3 regions of the Erwinia sp. GW821-FHT03D09 genome follow, and region 3 is predicted to be linked to each of the others. Evidence: predicted binding sites of a transcription regulator. Region 3 holds the regulator's gene; each other region holds the start of a gene.
The links. The regulator PhoB, encoded in region 3, activates phosphate uptake and scavenging genes when phosphate is short. The targets are predictions, from matches to a motif close to CTGTCATAAAACTGNCNNAT.
Positions count from the first base shown of each region.

Region 1: the regulator PhoB is predicted to act here: its motif matches at 1,293-1,312, upstream of glpT (glycerol-3-phosphate transporter).
Region 2: the regulator PhoB is predicted to act here: its motif matches at 939-958, upstream of phoA (alkaline phosphatase).

Region 1 is NZ_JBWKUK010000020.1:60,094-62,367, forward strand. It holds gene glpT (glycerol-3-phosphate transporter) at 1-1,153, opposite strand, end outside; gene AC07U6_RS18665 (hypothetical protein) at 1,595-1,783, opposite strand; gene AC07U6_RS18670 (YehS family protein) at 1,920-2,274, opposite strand, start outside.
Region 2 is NZ_JBWKUK010000004.1:36,209-38,482, forward strand. It holds gene AC07U6_RS04705 (amino acid ABC transporter permease) at 1-571, shown strand, start outside; tRNA gene AC07U6_RS04710 (tRNA-Ser) at 685-772, opposite strand; gene phoA (alkaline phosphatase) at 1,019-2,274, shown strand, end outside.
Region 3 is NZ_JBWKUK010000017.1:39,966-42,239, reverse strand. It holds gene sbcD (exonuclease subunit SbcD) at 1-479, opposite strand, end outside; gene phoB (phosphate response regulator transcription factor PhoB) at 698-1,387, shown strand; gene phoR (phosphate regulon sensor histidine kinase PhoR) at 1,411-2,274, shown strand, end outside.

The DNA of each region.
Region 1 (2,274 bases), on a different contig from region 3:
CGGCAGTACCCGCAGCCTTTTTCGGTGCCAGTTCCAAAGCGTGCAGGCCGATCAGCATGACCGGGCCATAAATCAGGAAGCCAATTACCATCATACAGGCCATATCGACGCCAGGATTACCCGCCGGGTTCATCCAGTAAACAATGGTCGCAATGGTCACAAGAGTCATAAAGAAGACGCCGGTAGCTCCACGGTTGCCTTTGAACACCTTATCTGACATCCAGCCGCACAGCAGAGTGCCCGGAATACCTGCATATTCATAGAAGAAGTAAGCCCACGAAGATTTATCCAGCGTGAAGTGCTTAACCTCTTTCAGATAGGTTGGTGACCAGTCGAGCACACCGTAACGCAGCAGATAAACAAACACGTTCGCCAGTGCGATGTACCACAGCAGTTTGTTCGGCAGAATATACTGGGTGAAAATCTGTTTCGCAGTCAGCTCTGCTTCATGTTTTTCATTATAGTCAGGTGGATAGTCGTTTTTATACTCTTCAATCGGAGGCAGGCCGCAGGACTGTGGCGTATCGCGCATCAGCGTAAAGGCGATAATCGCGATCAGAATGGCACCAAAAGCAGGCATATACAGTGCGGCTTTCCAGTCGTTAAACCAGGCCATACCTAACAAGAACAGCAGCGGAGGGATACCACCGCCAACGTTATGTGCGCAGTTCCATACGGAAACGATGCCACCGCGCTCTTTCTGCGACCACCAGTGAACCATGGTACGGCCACACGGTGGCCATCCCATACCCTGGAACCAGCCGCACAGGAACAGCAGAACGAACATCACCATGATGCTGGATGTTGCCCAGGGTACGAAACCCATAAACAGCATTACCGCTGCGGCAAGAATCAGTCCGGCAGGCAGGAATACACGAGGGTTTGAGCGGTCTGAAACGGAGCCCATTATGAACTTTGAAAAACCGTAGGCGATAGAGATGCCTGACAGTGCAAACCCTAAATCTCCACGTGAGAAGCCCTGCTCAACGAGATAAGGCATCGCAAGTGCGAAGTTTTTGCGCACCAGATAATAGGCGGCGTAGCCGAAGAAGATCCCCAGAAAGATCTGCCAGCGCAGCTTGCGGTAAAGCGGATCGACGCGGCTGGCATCAACGCGTGGCTGATGTGCTGCAGGTTTAAAAATACTTAACATTACGGCCCCCATGGCTCAGGTAACGATATCCCCGCCTGGCTGAGATGAAATACAAACAGTTTCCCTGGTAACGGTAAATGTTCCATTTCGAAAGCAGCATGGCGACATTCGAAGGTTACAGCTGTGAATAAGTGCGCGAATGTTACATTTTTATGACGAAATGGCTATATCTGCACCATTAAATGAGGTGATATTTTCGTATGCGAACTATAATTTGTGATTGAGGTCACACTAATGGAGCCGTTTAACGCTCTGAAGTCTGCATTTTGGATGTTTACGTTCTAATTGGAAAAATTTTTTATCTAAGGAATGTTATATCCATGGAAAAAAGCGGGATTTAAGGAGGCGATAAGATGAGCAGTGATACTGGTGTAGATAGGGAGAACATCTGCTGTTATTTAAATCTTTAATAAACGAGGTGTAACTCCCTGAATTTATTGTTTAAGTATGACTGATGGTAAATTCATCATTTATAATGGTCATACCGCTATCACCAAAATTGATAACTAAACCATCATCACCAATATTAATTACGTTGATGGGTTTGTCATTGTTAATAATGGTGGTGATATTCATATTTGCCCGGCCACCGCTAACCTGATCTAACTCTATTTCTGACAATACCTGCATGATATAAACTCCCTTTTTGATTAAATAACTCAACGGATGTTAGAGTTTCAAGTAAAGGGACAGGTATCGTAATTTAATGATTTTCATAAACTAACGCCTGGCTAAGGTGTTAATTATTTGAATTAGATATGAATGTTTATTTTTTCGCCGGGCGAATCTTCATTGCCAGGCCTTTGAGGAAATTGCGAAGAATTTGATCGCCACACTCACGATAATTTTTATGCCCCGGCTTGCGGAAAATAGCACCAATTTCTGATTGTCCCACCGCAAAATCGGCACTTTTCAGTAGCTCAATAATATCAGTGGTTTTTAAATCGAAGGCGACGCGAAGCTTTTTCATGATGATGTTGTTCGTCATCTTACGCTCAATCGAGGGCACTGGCGCATCTTCGCTTTTTCCGCGGCGTTCGAAAATCAGACCGTTAAGGAAGTAGCCCATAACGACATCCGGACAGAGGCGATAGCCAGGCTCATCTTCTTTTTTCAGGAAG
Region 2 (2,274 bases), on a different contig from region 3:
CGTGCCTGCCGGGCTGCTCGCGGCGGTGCTGGGTTTCTTCCGCGCGATCCCGGTGATTATGCTGATCTTCTGGACCTACTTCCTGCTGCCGATGGTATTTGGCGTTGAGATCCCGGAAATCACCACGGTGGTGTGCGCGCTGGCGCTGATCGCGTCGGCCTATCTGGCCCATGCGGTTAAGGCCGGTATTGCGGCGATCCCGGCCGGGCAGTGGCAGGCCGGGCTTTCTCTGGGGCTCACCCGCTGGCAGACGCTAGTGACAATCGTGTTGCCGCAGGCGCTGCGGATGATGGTGCCTTCCTTTATCAACCAGTGGATTGCGCTGATCAAAGATACCTCGCTGGCGTACATCGTCGGCGTGGGTGAGCTGACCTTCCTGGCGACACAGGTGAATAACCGCAGCATGGTTTACCCGATGGAGGTGTTCCTGTTTGTGGCGCTGGTTTATTTTGTCTTCTGCCTGTTACTCGATCTTCTGGCTAATGCGGCAAATCGTCGCTTTGGTGCGCAGGGCCGTGTGCAAAAGCGATCGTGGCTCGGGTGGAGAAGACAAAAAAGCGCCTTAACGTGAGGCGCTTTCTTAAATACTTTATAAAACGTCAATCCTGCCGTTTTGCCTCACCCTCACTCACTGGGGAACAGGCAAAAAAGCCTGAACTTTCGCTCAGGCTTTCTCTTCTAATATGGTGGTGAGAGAGGGATTCGAACCCTCGATACGTTGCCGTATACACACTTTCCAGGCGTGCTCCTTCAGCCACTCGGACACCTCACCATATTGTCAAATCATCACCCACTTGGCGGCGACGGGGCGCTACTATAGGCAGTCAGCTGTTACCGGTCAAGTAGTATTTTTCCCTGTGCTTCCGTTCGGTTAACTCCTGAACAGCTGCGGGGTAATGGAGGCTAAGCGCCGCGCCTGTTATCTTACTGTCATTCGACGGACACAAAACTGACATTGTTGTATCGCAGACTGACTTGCTGAAATCATTAGAAAAATTTATTTATGGAAATCGTAACAATGAAACAGAAAGCCTTTGCCCTCTCGCTGCTCGCTGCACTGGTGTGCACTACCGCGACGGCGGACCTTGCCACATGGAATCGTGCCGCACAGGGCGATATCACCGAACCGGGCGGCGCGCGCCGCCTGACCGGCGATCAAACCGAGGCGATTAAAGCCTCGCTGAACAATAAGACCGCGAAAAACGTGATTTTGCTGATCGGGGATGGCATGGGCGATTCTGAAATTACCGCCGCGCGTAACTATGCCGAAGGAGCGGGCGGTTTCTTTAAGGGAATTGATGCGCTGCCGCTGACCGGCCAGTACACCCACTATGCGCTGGATAAAAAGAGCCACAAGCCGGACTACGTGACCGACTCCGCTGCTTCCGCTACCGCCTGGGCCACTGGCGTAAAATCCTATAACGGTGCGATTGGTGTTGATGTGAACGGCAAGGATCATCCATCTCTGCTGGAACTGGCAAAAGCCGCCGGTAAGGCCACCGGTAACGTCTCTACCGCCGAACTGGAAGATGCGACTCCGGCGGCGCAGATCGCGCATGTTACCTCCCGTAAGTGTTACGGCCCGGAGAAAACCAGCGAGCTGTGCCAGAGCAACGCGCTGGAGAAAGGCGGTAAAGGCTCAATTGCCGAGCAGCTGCTGAACGCCCGCGCCGACGTCACGCTGGGTGGCGGCGGTAAAACCTTCAGTGAAGCGGCGAAGGCTGGTGAGTGGCAGGGGAAAACCTTGCTGGAGCAGGCAAAACTGCGCGGTTACCAGCTGGTTAACGATCTGGACGGCATGAATGCCCTGACTGTGGCTGACGACAGCAAACCGGTGCTGGGCCTGTTCGCCGACGGCAATATGCCGGTGCGCTGGAAGGGGCCAAAGGCAACTTATCACGGCAATCTTGATGGCAAGCCGGTAACCTGTGAAGTGAATGCCGAACGCCCGGCCTCAACGCCAACGCTGGCGCAGATGACCGAGAAGGCGATCCAGCTGCTTGAGGATAAGCCGCAGGGCTTCTTCCTGCAGGTGGAAGGTGCATCGATCGATAAGCAGGATCATGCGGCTAACCCGTGCGGCCAGATCGGCGAAACCGTGGATCTGGATGAAGCAGTGCAAAAAGCGCTGGAGTTCGCGGCAAAAGACGGCAACACGCTGGTGATTGTTACCGCTGACCATGCCCACTCCAGCCAGATTATCGCCAATGACAGCAAGGCACCGGGCCTGACGCAGACGCTGAATACCCGTGAGGGCGGGCTGATGACCATCAG
Region 3 (2,274 bases):
GCCTCCAGCAGGGTTTGCTGCTTGTCGCGACCCGACTGGCCGCTCTGGCTGCGCATAATGTCACGTGGGCGCAGGAACGGAATGGCGCACAGCATCGCCCCTGGTTGACCGTCACGCGTGTTCAGTACCAGCACCTGGTCGCGGATATCGTCACTGGCGGCGGCGATCACTCGGGTATTAAGGCAAGCCAGCAACTCACGTGATTCATTCAATGTCGCCACCGAATCATGATTGCCGCCCAGCACCACCAGCTGGCAGCCGGTCTGCTGTAAATTCACCACGAAGCGGTTATACAGCTCGCGGGCATAGCTTGGCGGCGATCCGGTATCAAAAATATCACCGGCGACTATAATCGCATCAGCCTGCTGCGCTTCTGCCTGCTCCAGCAGCCAGTCAAGAAAGGACTGATGTTCAGCCGCCCGGCTTTTGGTATAGAAAAACTGCCCGAGATGCCAGTCGGCGGTATGAATGATGCGCATGTCACTCCCTGCATAGCCTGATGATGTTGCGGGGGATTATAAACGCTGTTGCTGTTAACGGGGTAAGTGAATGCCTGCGGTAAGGTTGAAATCATCCGCGCTGCTTTTTCGCTATGCTCCCAATTTCGGGGGTGTTTTTTTCATAAAATTGTCATAAAACTGACGCATAATGACGCCGCATATCCCCGTGACAGCCTGTCACATTAGCAGGAGCAATAATGGCTAAGCGTATTTTGGTAGTTGAAGATGAAGCCCCAATCCGCGAGATGTTGTGTTTCGTTCTTGAACAAAACGACTATCAACCCATTGAAGCTGAGGATTACGACAGCGCGGTTAGCCTGCTGATTGAACCCTGGCCGGATTTGATTCTGCTTGACTGGATGCTGCCGGGCGGCTCCGGTATTCAGTTTATTAAGCATCTGAAGCGCGAAGCGATGACCCGCGATATTCCGGTGATGATGTTAACGGCGCGCGGTGAAGAAGAAGATCGCGTACGTGGCCTGGAAGTCGGGGCCGATGACTATATTACCAAGCCGTTCTCGCCGAAGGAGCTGATGGCGCGCATCAAAGCAGTTATGCGTCGTATCTCGCCAATGGCGGTAGAAGAGGTGATTGAGATGCAGGGGCTGAGCCTCGACCCGTCCTCTCACCGCGTGATGTCGGATACCCAACCGCTTGAAATGGGGCCGACCGAATACAAGCTGCTGCATTTCTTTATGACTCACCCGGAACGTGTTTACAGCCGCGAACAGTTGCTAAACCACGTCTGGGGAACTAACGTTTACGTCGAAGACCGTACCGTTGACGTGCATATTCGTCGCCTGCGTAAAGCCTTAGAGCTGACCGGGCACGATCGCATGGTACAAACCGTTCGTGGAACAGGTTATCGTTTCTCTGCACGCTACTGATCGTTCGCACTGGAGTCTGAACCGTGTTGGAACGCCTCTCCTGGAAGAGATTATTTCTGGAGCTGCTGCTCGCCAGCCTGCCCGCGCTTCTGCTCGGGCTGCTGATCGGGTATCTGCCCTGGCTGCTGTTAGTCTCAGTACTCTGCGTGCTGGGTTTCCACTTCAATAATTTACTTCGCCTTTCCCACTGGCTGTGGGTTGATCGCAGCATGACTCCGCCAAGCGGACGGGGCAGTTGGGAGCCGCTGTTTTATGGGTTGTATCAGATGCAGGCGCGTAATCGCCGCCGCCGCCGCGAGCTGGGGCATCTGATTAAACGCTTTCGCAGCGGCGCGGAATCGCTGCCCGATGCGGTGATCCTCACCACCGAAGAAGGGACGATTTTCTGGTGTAACGGCCTGGCCCAGCAGATGCTGGCGCTGCGCTGGCCGGAGGATAACGGCCAGAATATCCTTAACCTGCTCCGCTATCCTGAGTTCACCCGCTATCTTCGCCAGCGCGATTTCAGCCGCCCACTGACGCTGGTGCTGAATAATCACCGCCATATTGAGTTCCGCGTGATGCCCTATAGCGAAGGGCAGTGGCTGATGGTGGCCCGTGACGTTACCCAGATGCATCAGCTGGAGGGTGCACGGCGTAACTTCTTTGCCAACGTGAGCCATGAACTGCGCACGCCGCTCACCGTTTTGCAGGGCTATCTGGAGATGATGAATGATTCTGTGCTGGAGGGCAGCGTGCGCGATAAGGCGCTGAACACCATGCAGGAGCAGACCCGGCGGATGGATAGTCTGGTGAAGCAGCTGCTGACGCTGTCGCGCATTGAAGCCGCACCGGCGCTGAATATGCAGGAAAAAGTGGATGTGCCCAGAATGTTGCGCATTTTGCAG